2 regions of the Paenibacillus sp. P5_B5 genome follow, and region 1 is predicted to be linked to the other one. Evidence: riboswitches for the same ligand, from Rfam matches in the RefSeq annotation. Region 1 holds a riboswitch; the other holds the start of a gene.
The links. Region 1 has a riboswitch for glycine ahead of AC1DOK_RS03455 (alanine/glycine:cation symporter family protein). Riboswitches for the same ligand answer to the same signal wherever they lie in the genome.
Positions count from the first base shown of each region.

Region 2: another riboswitch for glycine. It lies ahead of gcvT (glycine cleavage system aminomethyltransferase GcvT); the one in region 1 lies ahead of AC1DOK_RS03455 (alanine/glycine:cation symporter family protein).

Region 1 covers NZ_JBFULK010000002.1:172,592-181,085, reverse strand. Annotated here, with positions in the region: gene AC1DOK_RS03455 (alanine/glycine:cation symporter family protein) at 212-1,555, opposite strand; glycine riboswitch at 1,692-1,793, opposite strand; gene AC1DOK_RS03450 (helix-turn-helix domain-containing protein) at 1,972-2,235, opposite strand; gene AC1DOK_RS03445 (DUF2975 domain-containing protein) at 2,242-2,730, opposite strand; gene AC1DOK_RS03440 (glycoside hydrolase family 2 protein) at 3,008-4,762, opposite strand; gene AC1DOK_RS03435 (carbohydrate ABC transporter permease) at 4,775-5,599, opposite strand; gene AC1DOK_RS03430 (carbohydrate ABC transporter permease) at 5,605-6,552, opposite strand; gene AC1DOK_RS03425 (ABC transporter substrate-binding protein) at 6,650-7,879, opposite strand; gene AC1DOK_RS03420 (response regulator transcription factor) at 8,053-8,494, opposite strand, start outside.
Region 2 covers NZ_JBFULK010000011.1:18,141-26,634, reverse strand. Annotated here, with positions in the region: gene AC1DOK_RS15225 (sulfate ABC transporter substrate-binding protein) at 1-1,030, opposite strand, end outside; gene AC1DOK_RS15220 (acyl-CoA thioesterase) at 1,243-1,719, opposite strand; gene gcvH (glycine cleavage system protein GcvH) at 1,825-2,211, opposite strand; glycine riboswitch at 2,379-2,473, shown strand; glycine riboswitch at 2,477-2,579, shown strand; gene gcvT (glycine cleavage system aminomethyltransferase GcvT) at 2,651-3,757, shown strand; gene gcvPA (aminomethyl-transferring glycine dehydrogenase subunit GcvPA) at 3,845-5,197, shown strand; gene gcvPB (aminomethyl-transferring glycine dehydrogenase subunit GcvPB) at 5,197-6,687, shown strand; gene AC1DOK_RS15195 (SDR family oxidoreductase) at 6,779-7,597, opposite strand; gene AC1DOK_RS15190 (PadR family transcriptional regulator) at 7,609-8,139, opposite strand; gene AC1DOK_RS15185 (PdaC/SigV domain-containing protein) at 8,405-8,494, shown strand, end outside.

The DNA of each region.
Region 1 (8,494 bases):
GTCCTTTCTTGTTGCCAGCTTTCTTACCCTATATATTTAACTACATGTTAAATAGACTGTCCAGAAGAACCATAAGATAAAAACCCAACACTAATAACAATGGCGTTGGACTTGATAACGGTTTGTCGCTATCTTGGATATCACAAGGCACAAAAAGGGATATCATTGACGAATATTTCGCTCGTCACATGATATCCCTTTATATGTGCAACTAACTTTGTTTCAAATGCGCTAAATATAGACGCGTTTCCGCCACCACGACTCCTGACAAACCAAGTAAGGCAATCAAGTTTGGCAGTGCCATCAGTCCATTCACGATATCCGCAAGAAGCCAGATCGCTTCCAGTTGGATGAATGCGCCGAGCCCTACCAGGACGAGAAACACGATGCGGTAAGGAAGAATGGATCGGACGCCGAACAAGTAGACAATGCAGCGTTCGCCGTAATAATTCCAGCCCAGAATTGTAGTGAATGCAAACAACGAGAGACAGATCATCAGGATCAGGGATCCAAAAGGCATCGCCGCATCAAAAGCGGCTTGCGTCATCTCCGCTCCAACCGCGGTTCCGTTCCACGTACCGGTTACAATCAGAGTCAGGCCGGTCAATGTGCATACCACAATCGTATCTATAAACGTACCCGTCATGGATACCAGACCTTGCTCCGCAGGCCATTTGACCTTAGCCGCGGCTGCTGCAATGGGCGCGCTGCCTAGTCCGGATTCATTGGAAAAGACGCCTCTTGCAATGCCGTTACGGATGGCCATCATAACCGTAGCGCCGAGAAAACCGCCGCCCGCCGCAGCCGGGGTGAACGCGCTCTGCAATACGAGCGCCAATGCAGACGGAATCTGGTCAGCGAAGACTATTAGAACGAAACCAGTAGCTAATACATAGACGATAGCCATGATAGGAACTATTTTCGTCGTCACCCTTGTGATATTTTTAAGCCCTCCTAGGGTCACCAATGCCGTCAACACGGTCAACACAATGGCAGTTACCGCAGCCGGAATGCCCAAACTGGACTTAGCGGATGATGCAATGGCGTTGACTTGCGGGAAAGTGCCGATTCCGAATAATGCGACCAACACCCCGCTTACAGCAAAAAATACAGCCAGCGGTTTAAACTTCTTGCCCAAACCTTGTTCAATATATATCATCGGGCCTCCGGTTACTTGTCCATTCGCGTCCAGCTTCCGGTATTTTACGGCCAGCACCCCTTCGGCGTATTTGGTCGCCATGCCAAAGAAAGCAGCCAGCCACATCCAGAACAAAGCTCCCGGTCCACCCATTTGAATCGCGGTCGCTACGCCTACGATGTTTCCCGTTCCAATTGTTGCGGCCAGAGCCGTTGCGAGTGCGCCGAAGCTGGTAACATCACCTTTCCCTTCGTTCTTGGCGGTGAATATGAGTTTGAGGGCCAGCGGTAAACGTATCACTTGAAGTAAACCGAGACGGATCGTGAAATAGATTCCCGTTCCCACGAGCAACACAAGGAGCGGCGGCCCCCATACAAATTGATCCACACTTTTTAACCATTGTTCCAACACATTCATTTCCTATTCCCCATTTCTGCTTCATCTTGGTGCGTATTGCGACAAAAAAAGAGTCAAATCGATGGATTTGACTCTGGGGACGTTTTTGCAGAACACAAATAATAGATATCACGAATACGAATCATGATACATCACATCTGCAATCCCTGTCCTTTTACCTGAGAGTTTGGACGTGCGTTTGACACGTCTTGCCCCTTCGGTGCCCCGCTTCAAGCGGAGTCTCTCCAGAGTTCTGTCCGTATACGGTCCTGCTTGCATTCTACTCTTTTAGAATTGATGCAAACGCCTGAGAGTTTTGCCCCTTCGGCCAGACTGCCGTCTGTCTCCCGTATCCTTCATCCAGTTTATGAAGTTGTGCATATATTATAGTGAACTATCTAGAATTCCGCAATGACTTATGCAATATGCTCAAGCTATTAACCTTTCTCCTCATCTTTTTCATCTTTTTCATCTTCTTCATCTTCTTCATCTTCTACATATTCTAAAATATCTCCAGGCTGACATTTCAAGATTTGACACACAGCTTCAAGGGTTGAGAAACGAATCGCTTTGGCTTTATTCGTTTTCAAGATGGACAGGTTAGCCATCGTTATGCCTAATCTATTCGATAGCTCAGTGGAGCTAATCTTTCTTTTGGCCATCATCACATCCAGATTTACTATAATTGCCACATCCATCATCCCTCATTATATAGTTTGGTCATTTTCCTCTTTAATTCTTGTTGCTTGCTCAAACAATTGCGATAAAGTCAAGCCTAAAAAGCCAATAGCCAGAGAGATAAAGGTAACGATTATCATAGGCATAATAGTCATCGCATATAAGAACACATCATGAGCGTACACCAAGTAAATGGAACATCCATTAAACAGTACGATCTCACTAAAGGCGCAGATCGATATGATTTTTAAAGCCTTGGCTGTATCAAATGTAAAAGGATTGTTTCTCACAACAATTCTGCAGATCTTCTTTAAATTAAATAAAGCAATCAGATACGGAACTGCGCATAGATAGATACAACTTGTTATAGCCGTTACCAATCCTTGATCTAATATGAAGAACGCACTTTTAAGAAAAGCCGTCAGCACGAGTGGTGTAGCTAAGAGCCCTAACAGGGTGATAGCTATACCAGCTATTACGAGGATGTTAATTACTTTGGCACTCACATTTCTATTCATTTTGGGAACCTCAACTTTCATGGATAGTAATTTCATACCTTATATTAGAGATTTATTTATCGTTTGTCAATAAATATTATGCGTTAAACAATAATTTGAATAAAGACCAAGAAGAAACGGTTTCGCCGTCTTTAAAAGACGGAGCGTTTCTTAAGGTGATACTTAGAATTTATTAGACGAATGTTATAAATTCTATATCACTAAATAAAACGACCGCTCCCCGGTAGAATACCGAGAAACGGTCGTCGCATATCATCTATCTTTCTTCATGCTCAAATCAGGAAAACCGTCCTTCATTGATTGCCTTAATCACTTCGATCGGGACTTTAGGCTGGCGATCATAAGTAAGCAAGCCGTTAACTTCCTGCTCGACATCTGTAAATTGAGTATAACAATATCCCTGAACAACAGGCGATTGCAAGAGCGGTCGAATAACGGCTGTTATTCGCCGCAAGAAATCTTCCTCGCTGTCTGCCCCTGAGTATCCCCAGCCTTCTTGAGCATGTGTCTTGAAAGCTATACCACCAAACTCAGAAACGATAATGGGTTCATTATGATAAGCGAAGCCCGTAGCGTAAACGGTTCGTGTCGCAGGAGCTTGCTCTGTTACTTTCGTATTTGCATACCTGTCATTCAATACCTGTTCATCATACTCATAATCATGAATCGTACAAATATCCGAACAAGTATGCTCCCAGCCATCGTTCGACATTACTAAACGGGTGGAATCAAGCGATTTGGTTAAATGATACATCGTCAAAGAATGTGCTTGCTGTTTGGCATCGACGTTAATGTTTCTAAAACCCCAACTTTCATTAAGCGGCACCCAAGCAACAATACATGGATGGTTATAATCTCTTTCAATCGCTTCCTGCCATTCTTGTGTCATTTGACGTACATAGTTATTGGAGTACTGGAAAGAGCTCGCCATTTCCCCCCAAACAAGCAGTCCCAAACGATCACACCAATATAGATAGCGAGGATCCTCAATTTTCTGATGCTTGCGAGCACCATTAAAGCCCATCGATTTGGTAAGCTCAACATCCCGCCGTAGCATATCGTCAGACGGAGCCGTAAGAAGTCCTCCAGGAAAATACCCTTGATCGAGCACCATTTTCATATAATACGGACGGTTATTCAGCAAAATCTGTCCATTCTCAATAGAGATTTTCCGCATGCCAAAATAGCTGCTTACCCGATCTACTTCTTGTCCATCTACATACACGACATATTCCACATCGTATAGATTAGGATTTTCTGGACTCCATAAAATACCTTCTTCAGTACTGTTGATATTTCTCAGCTTAATGCTTCTTGCTTCTTCCCTGCTGTTGATAAAGAAAATATCTTGGGAAACCTTCCGTCCGTTAAAAGAAATGTGAACTTGAACAGACGTCTCTTTACTGTCATCCAGCCCATCGACATCTAATGCTATGTGAATTTCATCCTGATCGATATCAGGTGTATATTTAACATTCTTTAAATAAGTTGAAGATACGCATTCAAGCCATACAGATTGCCAAATTCCTGTAGTTGCGGTATAGAAAATATGCTCGGATTGCGGCTTCCAATATTGCTTGCCTCGAGGCAACGACATATCTTCATTGAAGTCTTCCACTTTAACTACAATCGTGTTACTTTCACGGTTCAGCAGCCCAGTAATCTCCAGACTGAATGGCGTATGCCCGCCTTCATGATAACCAGCCCATTTACCGTTAACCCATACCCAAGCCCGATAATCGACCGCACCAAAATGTAAAATGGTTCTTTTATTCACCATCTGTTCAGTAAAATCGAACGTTCTGCGATACCAAACGATGTTATGAAATTGCGTTTCACCAATTCCGCTCAGAGCCGCTTGGTAAGCAAACGGCACATGAATTTTGTGTGTGAACGAATCATGACCCATTTGTTCTCCAGATGCTGCCACCTGATCGCCGAATGCAAAATCCCATTCACCATTCAGATTGATCCAAGAGGATCTTTCAAATTGCGGTCTTGGATAATCTTGTCTTATATTTACACACTCCATATCATCATCTCCTTATCCTTTAATACCGGAACTCGATATTCCTTCAATATATTGCTTCTGGAATAAGAAGAAGAAAACGAGAATCGGTAAAGTAGATAACACAACCCCTGCCATAATAAGCGGTGTATTCTCAAAAACGGCATCTTTTACACTGTTTAGACCAACAACAAGGACATACATTTTAGGTGTATTCGCCAGTGTACTTGGAATCAGGTAGCTGTTCCAGGTTCCTGCAAAAGTTAGAATGGACACGGTAATTAATGGAGAACGTGCCAAAGGATAAACAATTCGCCAGAAGGCACCCATTTTCGACAAGCCATCTATTCGGGCTGCTTCAATAAAATCATTGGGAACGGAAACGAAAAATTGTCTAAGCATGAAAATATACAAGCTCTGGTATAGAAACGGAATGGTTAAGGCCCAAAAGGTATTAAGCCATCCCAGTTTAGCCATATTTACATAAACGGGTATTAATATCATGTGATAAGGAACCATCATCGATGCGACGACGATCCAATAGACCAGCTTTTTCCCTTTAAAATTTAGCTTTGCTAATGCAAAGCCGGTTAATGGGTTAATAATCATGTTACCGATAATGACTGCCCCAGTCATAATAACGGTATTTATAAACCATCTCGGAACGTTATAAGCATCATTTGTAAAGTACGTTCTGTAATTATCAAATGTCCAGTCGGAAATGCTGATCAACTTATTTACGCCACTCATAGGCACAAACGACGTGTACAAGGTATATAGAAAAGGAAGAATAAATATGCAACCCAGCACGATAATAATGGTGTAATTAACGAACAGTGTTAAGCTTTTTTTGGCTTTCACGGTTTTCACTCCTTATCGTCTAGGAATTTTTTTTGCAAGAACGTAATGAACATGATAATGAAAAAGAAGATGACGACGGCCGCACTTCCGTAACCGATGTTCATGTAACGAATCCCGTGCTGATAGAAGTAGGTGACCACTGTGCTTGTCGCTCCAGCAGGTGAACCTAGCGCACCATATCTGGAGATTGCGGCAATTTGGTCATAAATTTGAAATCCGAGAATTGTTGAGACAGATATGATGAAAAATGAAATCGGCTTCAAGTATGGTACTGTAATGTAACGGAATTTAGCCCATTTGGAGGCTCCGTCAATATCACCAGCTTCGTATAAATCCTTAGGCACTTCTTGAAGTGCGGATAAGTATACGATCATAGTGAAGCCGGCTTGTTGGAAAATAAACAAAATGATGACAAACATCAAAGCATAGTGTGTGTCAGCATACCAAGTTACGTTCCCGAAACCAAAAAGACCGAAAAACTCCGTCACAAATGTTCCTTTTTTAAACAGCATCATAAATACTGTAGTTATGGCAATTTGCGAAGTAATATACGGGATAAAGAAAATGGTTCTGAATATGCCCTTTCCTTTGAGATTCTGATTTACCAGCATAGCCATCAAGAGACCCAGAATGGTCTGAACAGGTACGGCGATAAGTACAATTTCCAAAGAATGAAGAACTGCCTGAAAAAAATCTTTATCTTGCAAAATCTGTGTATAGTTTTCCAGTCCAATAAATTTTGCCTGATCCATTGCTGCAAAGTTCATGTCCTGGAAGCTTCTAATAAAGGACTCAATAAAAGGAATGAAAAACCACCATACCCACAAAATTAAAAAAGGCAGGACGAACAGCCATCCCAACTTATTATCTGAATCAGTAATAGATCGGAACCAAGATTGTTTCTTATGACGATCTGCTTGTAAAGACGCGCTGTCATTTAAGGAATTAGACATGTTACCCCTCCTCAAGTACCCAAAACATAATAATTATAGGGTTTTTTAAAGCTGTTTCCGCTTTATCCAAAGCGAAAACAGCTTGTCTCAAAAAAGACTATTTGAACTGCTCTTGAAGACCGTCAAGAATTTCCTGAGCCGATTTGTTATTTCCGCCAAGAACCGAATCTTCTAGCTGCTTCACCAACTCATCCGTGAATTTCTTGGTTTCAATCGGATATTCAAAAGCTGTACTGTACTCAAGTGCAGGCTCAACAGCTTTAAACTCTGGGTTCTCATCAAAGTATTTAGGAGTCAACGATTTTAGAGCTGGGTTGAAACCTACCTTCATAAATTCGGATAATACTTTTTCCCCTGCCAAGTAATAAATCGCTTGCATCGTCTCTGTTTTGTTCTTCGCATCTTTTAGGATGACATAAGCCTCAGAGGACATTGTGCTGCCATGATGACCGTTTCCTTCAGGAACAGGGACAGCTACATATTTCAGATCCGGATTTGCATCTTTCAAATAACCTTTGTACCAAAAACCGCCTGTACTCATTGCAGCTTGTTTGTTGGCAAATACTTCACCGTCCCAGCCAAATCCAAGCGACTTCGGAGTGACAGCTGAACCATCTTTATACATTTCTAAAATCTTTTCTAGTGCCTGGACGTTTTCTGGGGAGTTGATCGTTTTACCATAACCCCAACCGCCGCCATAACTCTTCACATAGTTGGTAATATGAAACGCATCAAGGTTAATTACAATGCCGTGTTGATCTTTTGATGTCAATTTCTTCGCAGCAACTTGAACGTCTTCCCATGTTTTTGGATACTCGCCAAGCCCCGCTTCTTTCCACTTGCCCTCATTGATCAGGAACATCGCCGGTGTTGTACTGATTGGCAGACCGTATTGCTTTCCGTCTACTTTATAGATGTCAAGCCCATTATATAGTGACAAATCAACGCCAGCAGGCTCAATCAAATCATCCATCGGAGCAAATAAGCCTTTATTAATATATTCTGGTGCGCCTTCGTTAGTAGTTTTGATTAAATCTGGCGCCACGCCAGCTGCGATCTCACCCGGAAGCGTACTCCAGAACTGCTCACTGCTTGGGTACTGCTTGATTTCAAGATTTATATTTGGATACACATCCTTGATGTCTTTTGCTGCTTGTTGATAAATTTTCAAATCCTGAGCCGTTCCCCAGAAGCCGAGTGTAACGGTGGTCGCTTTGCCTGTTTTATCAGTGGAATCAGCAGATTCGGTTTCTTTCTTACCGCAGCCGATTAAAGCGATTGACATGACGAGCATAACAATCAGAAGCATAGAAAATTTCTTTTTCATCTTTTTCGTTCCCCCTAGTTGACCTTTTGTGTTCCTGTTTATATGGTAACGGTTCCAATAGGGTAATAAAATTATTAGGATCATGATTCGTTTATTATTCTTTTACTTTATAGTGTTTACATCCTAGTGCTACCATGACAGTGTTTAATATTATTTACTTTTATTAATCAAAATTAACTATACGCCTTGCGAAACTCTTTGGGAGACATACCGACATATTTATTAAATACGATCGCAAAGTGAACGTTGCTGTTGAAACCGACCATTTCAGCAATTTCATAGATTTTATACCGATAGTCCTTTAACAGGCCTTTGGCCTTGTCAATTCGTATTTCGTTTAAGCAATCAAACAGACCCCTTCCAACCTCCTGATTAAACAATCTGCTTAAATAATTAGCGCTTACATAGAATTGCTCTCCCAGTATCTTGAGAGAGATGTCTTGCGCATAATTCGTCTCTACATACTGCAAAACATTACGGATTATGGGACTATATTGACTATGGTTAGCAAAAACCCCGGTATTCAGCTTATCATCAAAAATCGGGTGATATAAGTTCATCAAGGCATTGAAATCCTCAATTTCTTCTGATTTAACTCGGTACACGGTATAATCT
Region 2 (8,494 bases), on a different contig from region 1:
AGCCACCATAATCAGGTTCATCTAAAGAGAATAGCTTAATTGTTGGAAACTGACTTACATATTCTGCTGCAACACCAGTCATGCGAGGGCGAAAATAATGTTCAGCTGCAATCCGTTGCACTTTTTCGGTATACATGTAATTCAAATAAGCTTCTGCAGCCTTACGTGTTCCCTTATTGTCAACCACTTGATCTACTACAGCTGCAACTGGTTCTGCGCTAACAGAAATTGATGGTGCAACCATTTCAACATGTCTTCCTGGCTCATGAACAGCCATCAAGGCTTCACTCTCCCAAGCGATAAGTACATCACCAATCTCTTGCTCTAAGAATGTGGTCATGGAGTCACGAGCGCCCGAGCCTAAGATGGGTACATTCTGATAAAGCTTCGTCACAAACTCTTTAGCTTTGGCTTCATCACCGCTAGATGTCTGCAGCGCATACCCCCATGCACCCATATAGTTCCATCTTGCACCACCAGACGTTTTGGGATTTGGAGTAATGACCTTTATTCCTGGCTTTGTTAAGTCATCCCAGTCTCGAATCTGCTTCGGATTTCCCTCACGAACAAGAAATACGATTGTCGAAGTAAATGGTGATGCACCAGTAGGAAATTTAGTTCGCCAGTCCTTATCCACTAAACCAGCAGATTTCACGCGATCCAAATCATACGACAAGGCTAGTGACACAACATCTGCTTGTAATCCGTCATTGACTGTGCGAGCTTGCTTACCAGAACCACCATGAGATTGTCTAACTGTGACCTTCTCCCCAGTTTGGGCTAACCAATCAGCAGCGAATGAGGTGTTCACATCACGAAATAATTCTCGTGTAGAATCAAAGGAAACATGAATCAATTCTATGGATTTGGAAGGCTTATCTGGGTTCGATTGACCTTTATCCTGGTAACCTTGCCCATTGGTTGAATTAAACTCGCATGCGGTTAAAACAATGAATACAATTAAACAAAGAATATATTTACCACACACGCCAAAGTTAACGTATCGTTTACGAACCCGAATAGCAAGCACACCCTTCCTATGTGTGTTTGGGCGATTGACCCCATTGCATTAGCCTATGTCGGCACTTACTAAACGGACAATACTATAGTTATCACATCTGTTTACTCGGAATAATATTAGCATGAATTAGACTATTTTTCCATATCCAAATTAAAAAACTCCAATTCACCTTTGAAAACATTTCAAGGTATGAATTGGAGTGAAATCATTATAGTTCAGAACTACTGCATAGCAGCGCGTTTGCGCTTGCGCTCCTGATACCGTTCTTCGCCAAGCTTAAATAAACGTTCTTCCTCTTTCGTTTCGGGAATAACAGCTGGAACTGGTGTCGGTTTATCATTCTCACCTAGTCCAACGAAAGTTAATAAAACAATTAGTGCTTCTTTCTTAACGCCTGTGTGTAAATTTTCAACTTGTCCAATAACTTGAATTTCCATGGATGACCGATGTGTATAAATCACGGATGCAGTTAACTCAATCGCTTCTCCAAGTCCAACTGGGCATAGAAACTGAGCTTCACAAGAAGCTGTAACGACTCCACGTTGACTATGACGCATGGCTGCAATTGTTGCAACCTTATCAACAGATTGAAGTAACTGTCCACCAAAAACAGTTCCATGATAATTGGTCTGTCCTGGCAATATAATATCCGTATAAACGGATCTTGAATGACTGACTGATTTGGCTTCGTTGTTCATAATTGAGGCTATCCTTCTTTCATAAAAAAAAAGTTAAGACACATTAGGTAAACACCAAATGTGCCTTAACTCCATATTAAACTATGTAGCGAATAGTATCAATTCTTATCCTTTTGTAAAAGCTTCATATTCAGCCGCCGTAAGCAATCCTTCAAGTGCTTCTGGGCCACTCAATTCAACCTCAATCATCCAGCCATCGCCATAAGGACTGCTGTTGACTAGCTCAGGAGCATCTTCTAGCGCACTGTTAACAGCTGCAATCTTGCCTCCTACAGGGCAATAAATATCCGAAACCGTCTTAACCGATTCCACACTTCCAACACTATCATCTTGTGCAACCTTCGCACCAATTTCTGGCAATTCAACAAATACGATATCTCCAAGCTGATGTTGAGCAAAATCTGTAATTCCAATTCTAACCTTTGTATCCGATAAAACTTCTACCCATTCATGCTCTTTCGAGTATAATAGTTTTGATGATACTTCACTCATTTTAATCCGCCTCCGTTTTGTGATTTCGATATAAGGTTAAATCAAATAAAACAATAAAGTCAAGTTATATGTGTTTCAGGTATTGACAAAATGTTCTGGTAATCGTAAATATAGAGAGTAGTTATTTGTTCAACAAAATTTTTATAAGATTCAAATAAATATTGCGGATGATCATACAGGGAGAGATTACGACAAACGTAACGCCGAAGGAGTAAGCCCCAAAACGGGTGAATCTCTCAGGCAAAAGGACTTGTATAGGACGCATCTCTGGAGAGCTTTGCTTGATAACAGATCAAGTAAACACCCATGGGGAAACTTGACGCATTTAAACATGTGCGTAGGGACACTCTCAGGTACAAAGGACAGGGCAAAAAGATCGCATCTCGCATGCGCGCTTTTTGCTCTTTTTTTATTGACTAAAAAAAGTAAAGTGAAGGTGATTCCGGTGCTAAAAAGAACGCCCCTATTTCCGATTTACTCGGATTACGATGCTCGTGTAATAGATTTTGGTGGATGGGAGCTTCCTGTTCAATTCGCTGGGATTCAGAAGGAGCATACTGCAGTTCGAGAGCAGGCTGGTTTATTTGACGTTTCTCATATGGGGGAAGTATTAGTCTCAGGTAGTGACTCCATTGCATACTTGCAGCAGCTTACTACCAACGATGTATCAAAACTGCATAATGGTCAATGTCAATATACGCTCATGTGCTACCCAGACGGCGGTGTTGTTGATGACCTACTTGTCTATCGCATGAGTGAGGATGCTTACATGCTTGTTATTAACGCCTCCAACATCGATAAGGATATCGAATGGATGCAAGAAAATTTACAAGGAGATGTTCGCTTAAACAACATCTCAGACGATACTGCTTTACTAGCTTTACAAGGACCTCATGCTATCCAAATTTTAAGTAAGCTTACGGATACACCTCTAAGCGAATTAAAAACATTCCGTTTTTACGAGAATGTGCAAATCGCAGGTGTGAAAGCACTCGTATCACGTACTGGATACACCGGTGAAGATGGTTTTGAGATGTATATTGACGAAGCAGATGCAATTACACTCTGGAAGAAGCTTCTGGAAGCTGGAGAACCTGATGGTCTACTCCCTGTGGGACTTGGAGCGCGGGATACACTTCGTTTTGAAGCCAGACTGCCACTCTATGGGCAAGAATTATCTAAGAGCATTACACCGCTTGAAGCAGGGCTTTCCTTCTTTGTTAAATTAGACAAGGCTGAGTTTAATGGACGCGAAGCTCTAGCAGCGCAGAAGTTAAATGGGATCCCTCGCAAGCTTGTAGGCATTGAAATGATCGGTCGCGGAATTCCGCGGAGCCACTACCCTGTTTATTCCACTGATGGCAAGCAGATTGGTGAAGTAACAACAGGTACGCAATCCCCAACGCTTAAGAAGAATATTGGCCTTGCTTTACTAGACTCCTCCTACTCTGCTCTGGAGACAGAAGTCGATGTTGAGATTAGAGGTTCAATGGTTAGAGCTAAAGTGGTGGCAACACCTTTTTATAAATCAAGTCCGAAAGGTTAGAAATCCCTATTCTTTCGTCGTACCACGCTTAAAGATGCTAGGGCCGCATGTACTAGAATTTATTTAACTAGGGGGAGAACTTACGACATGAAACATCGTTATTTACCGATGACTGAGCAAGATGAACAACAAATGCTAGAAACGATTGGCATTCAATCCATTGACGAATTATTTGCAGATATTCCGGAAGAAGTAAGGTTCCAAGGACGTTTGAACGTAGCTGAAGCACTTGATGAAGGTGCACTCCTACGCTATATGCGTAAATTATCTGGTAAGAATGCTGATTTTGATCAATATGCTTCTTTCTTAGGAGCTGGTATCTATGATCACCATCTACCAGTAGTTATTAATCATGTAATTTCACGTTCTGAATTCTATACAGCATACACACCTTATCAGCCTGAAATCAGCCAAGGTGAATTACAAGCCATATTCGAATTTCAATCTTATATCTGTGAACTAACAGGTATGGCTGTAGCGAATGCTTCGATGTACGACGGGCCGACGGCGCTTGCGGAGGCCGGTGCACTTGCTTGCGGCGCTACAAAGCGTAAGCGCCTGCTCGTCTCCCGCGCTGTCCATCCGGAAGCGCGCCAAATCTTGGCGACGTCGGCAAGAGGCCTTGGCCTCGACGTCGTAGAGATCGCTTGTGAGCAAGGCATCACAAGCGCAGCCGACCTCGCGTCCAAGCTGGACGCGGACACTGCCGCTGTCATCGTACAGTCGCCGAATTTCTTCGGCGTACTGGAAGACCTAGCGGCATTCGAGCCGCTCGCGCATGACGCGGGCGCCTTGCTTGTCGTAAGCGCGAATCCGCTCACGCTAGGGCTGCTTGAAGCGCCGGGCAAGCTCGGCGCTGATATCGTCGTCGGCGATTGCCAGCCACTAGGGATCCCAGCTTCGCTTGGGGGCCCAACTTGCGGCTACTTCGCCGTCGCTGACAAATGGATGCGCCGTATGCCAGGGCGCATCGTCGGTCAAACCGTCGATCACAGCGGCAAGCGTGGATTTGTTCTCACGCTGCAAGCGCGTGAACAACATATCCGCCGTGAGAAGGCGACTTCGAACATCTGCTCGAACCAAGCCCTTCTCGCTCTATGCGCGTCTGTGTACCTATCAACGCTTGGTAAGAGCGGAATCCAAGAAGTTGCTACGCTTAACGTACAGAAGGCTCACTATGCCGCTTCACGTATTGCAGCTTCAAATAAGCTATCACTTGCTTACGAAAGCAGCTTCTTTAATGAGTTCCTCGTTAAATTGCCAGAAGGAACTGACGTACAGCAATTGAATTCCAAATTACTTCAATCAGGCTTCATCGGAGGTTATCAAATAGATAAGGCTTTCCCTGAACTTGCAGGGCACATGCTGATTGCAGTTACTGAACAACGTTCCAAAGAAGAAATTGATCAATTTATCGAATGCTTGGAGGTGCTCGTGTAATGACACAGCTTGCTACTGAATCTATTCCTGCAATTAAGCACGATAAAGCGCTAATATTCGAGCTTAGTCACCCTGGCCGCGTAGGCTACTCCCTACCTGTTTGTGATGTTCCAGAGCAACAGCTTAATGATCTCATTCCTGCGAAATTCCAAAGACAACAGCCTGCTGAGCTACCTGAAGTATCTGAAGTGGATGTCATTCGTCACTATACAGCGTTGTCCCGTCGTAACTTCGGTATCGATAACGGATTCTATCCGCTGGGTTCTTGTACGATGAAATACAATCCCAAAATTAATGAAGATGTGGCTCGTTTCCCTGGCTTTGCTAAGATCCACCCTTACCAACCAGAAGAGTCCATCCAAGGTGCACTTGAATTGCTCTATAACTTACAGCAAGACCTTGCTGCACTTACAGGCATGGATCGTGTCACACTTCAGCCTGCAGCCGGCGCCCATGGTGAATGGACTGGACTTATGATGATTAAGGCCTATCACGAGAGTCGTGGAGATAAACGGACCAAGGTAATCGTTCCTGACTCAGCCCATGGAACCAATCCTGCTAGTGCTACTGTTGCAGGCTTTGAGACAGTTACCATTAAATCCAACGACCGTGGACTTGTGAATATAGATGAACTGAAGAAAGCAGTCGGATCTGATACAGCAGCACTCATGTTAACAAATCCGAATACGCTAGGTTTATTTGAAGAACAAATCACTGAAATTGCAGCTGTTGTACATGAAGCAGGCGGACTGCTTTATTACGATGGAGCGAATACGAATGCCATTATGGGGCTTACACGTCCAGGTGATATGGGCTTTGATGTCGTTCACCTTAATTTGCACAAAACGATGAGCACACCACATGGTGGCGGTGGTCCAGGAGCTGGCCCAGTAGGTGTGAAATCCTTATTAATTCCGTTCCTACCAACACCAATGGTCGAACGTAACGAAGCTGGACAATATTATTTTGAATATAACTACCCAGAGTCTATCGGCCGAGTAAAGAGCTTCTATGGCAACTTCGGTATACTCGTTCGTGCTTATACTTATATGCGCACACTAGGTCCAGATGGCTTACGCAAAGTATCCGAATACGCCGTTCTGAATGCCAATTATATGATGGCAAGACTAGCTCCTTACTATGATGTTCCGTTCAATCGTGCATGTAAGCATGAGTTCGTTATGTCAGGCAACAGACAGAAAGAGCACGGTGTTCGTACACTTGATATTGCGAAGAGATTACTTGATTTTGGCTATCATCCGCCAACAATTTACTTCCCGCTCAATGTTGAAGAGAGTATCATGATCGAACCGACCGAAACAGAAAGCAAAGAGACACTGGATGGATTCATCGATATCATGATTCAAATTGCTCAAGAAGCGATCGATAACCCAGAACTCGTTATTAATGCACCATACTCAACAGTAGTTAGCCGACTTGACGAAACACTTGCTGCCCGTAAGCCTGTGCTCAATTGTAGCTGCGGTTAATGTAGATAGCTATACACAATAAAATGGATAGAAGCATCAGAAACAATCTGATACTCTATCCATTTTTCTTACTTAATTGAATCAATTATTTTCACGCAAAATGCTGTCTTATATTCGTCATATACTCTTCTTCATCCGAGGTTTCCTTCATATTGATGAGCATTTTGGCATCTTCTCCAACGACATATCGAAACTGGCTTGTACCATCTGTTGCCGCTTGATAGATCGTTTCAGCGACTAGTTCTGGAGCTGAGGCATACGCTGGATCTTGTTCCATTACCTTCAATTTACCTAGAAATGCACCCATAAACTGCTTGTAGTCCGTTAATGATTCATTAAAATAGAACTCCATTGATCTTCCGCCAAAATCTGTATTAATAGCTCCTGGTTCAATCAACTTTACTTGGATGTTTTGTGATGCTAATTCATAGGAAACAGATTCCGAAAAGCCTTCAACCGCAAATTTAGAAGAATGATAAAGTGACATTGTAGGGAAGGTAACTTTTCCTCCCATGGACGAAATATTAATGAGTAAGCCTTCTTTATTTGATCTGAAATGTGGCAAAATCGCTTTCGTCATGTTGATCAGTCCAAATACGTTCACTTCAAATTGTCTTCTGATTTGCTCATCGCTAGCTCCTTCCAGAATCCCCATTGTTCCATATCCTGCATTATTGAGCAGAGCATCAATTTTACCAAACCGCTTAATCCCTTCCTCTAACGCTTGTTGAATCGTATCTTTCTTCTCAACATCAAGCTTAAGCACCAAAATATTAGTTGACTGATTGAATTCAGTTTCTTTATCAGGTGTCCGCATCGTAGCTATTACGTTCCAACCTCTTGCAGCAAAATGTTTTACTGTAGTTCTTCCAATTCCTGATGAAGAACCAGTGATAAGAATCGTTTTCATTAGTAAATTCCCTACTTCCCTTGTTCTAAATGTTCTATACTTGCCAATCCCTGAGCAATGGTTTCAAGTTTAGCCTTATATTCATTTATCCCAATCTGGATGCAGATGACCTGTGCAGGATGCATTTCATCTTTGTAAAGTGCATACTTCTCACTTAACAGATTTAACTCCGTTTGTGCACCCTCCTGTACTTCCTTTAACCAGGCGATCACTTTGTCAAAACCGACAAATTCGCCAAAGTAAAGTCTCATCAGAAAATCCGATTTTGTACTATCTCCCTCTAAAGGGCCTTGTAAATAAGCTTGAAAAGATTCTTGTCCTTTATCTGTTATGGTAAACATATTTTTGTTAGGCTTGCCATCTTGTAGCACAACTTCCTTAGTTATCAATCCCTCTTTCTCCATCCGAGTAAGCATGGGATAAATCGTTCCGTAACTCGATCGATAGAAATAAGAGAATAAATTCTCGAATAATTGTTTTATTTCGTAGCCCGATAACGAATGCTTCATAAGCATGCCTAGAATAGCATCTTGACTGTTCATTCAATCACCTCCTTAATTGTGTACGAAGGATTACTTACTTCAGAAAATTATTAGACAAATAGAAATATTACAATTATTAATATATCACTCCGATATATATCGCGTCAATATATAAAATCCATTTTGTGGTTACCGTCATGCAACCTAACCCAGATACGCAGGTTATCTATTAGTAAGATTTGTTATCTTTACGTAACCTACTCGGAGCATTCTTATATTATACTTAATTAGTAATAATCAAAAAAATGTTGAAAGGATGGAAGATATGAAGAACAAGAAATCAATTGCTGTGTTAACATCGCTTGCTATGAGTTTGAGTCTGTCATCAAATATATTAGCTGCAAATGATCAGTTG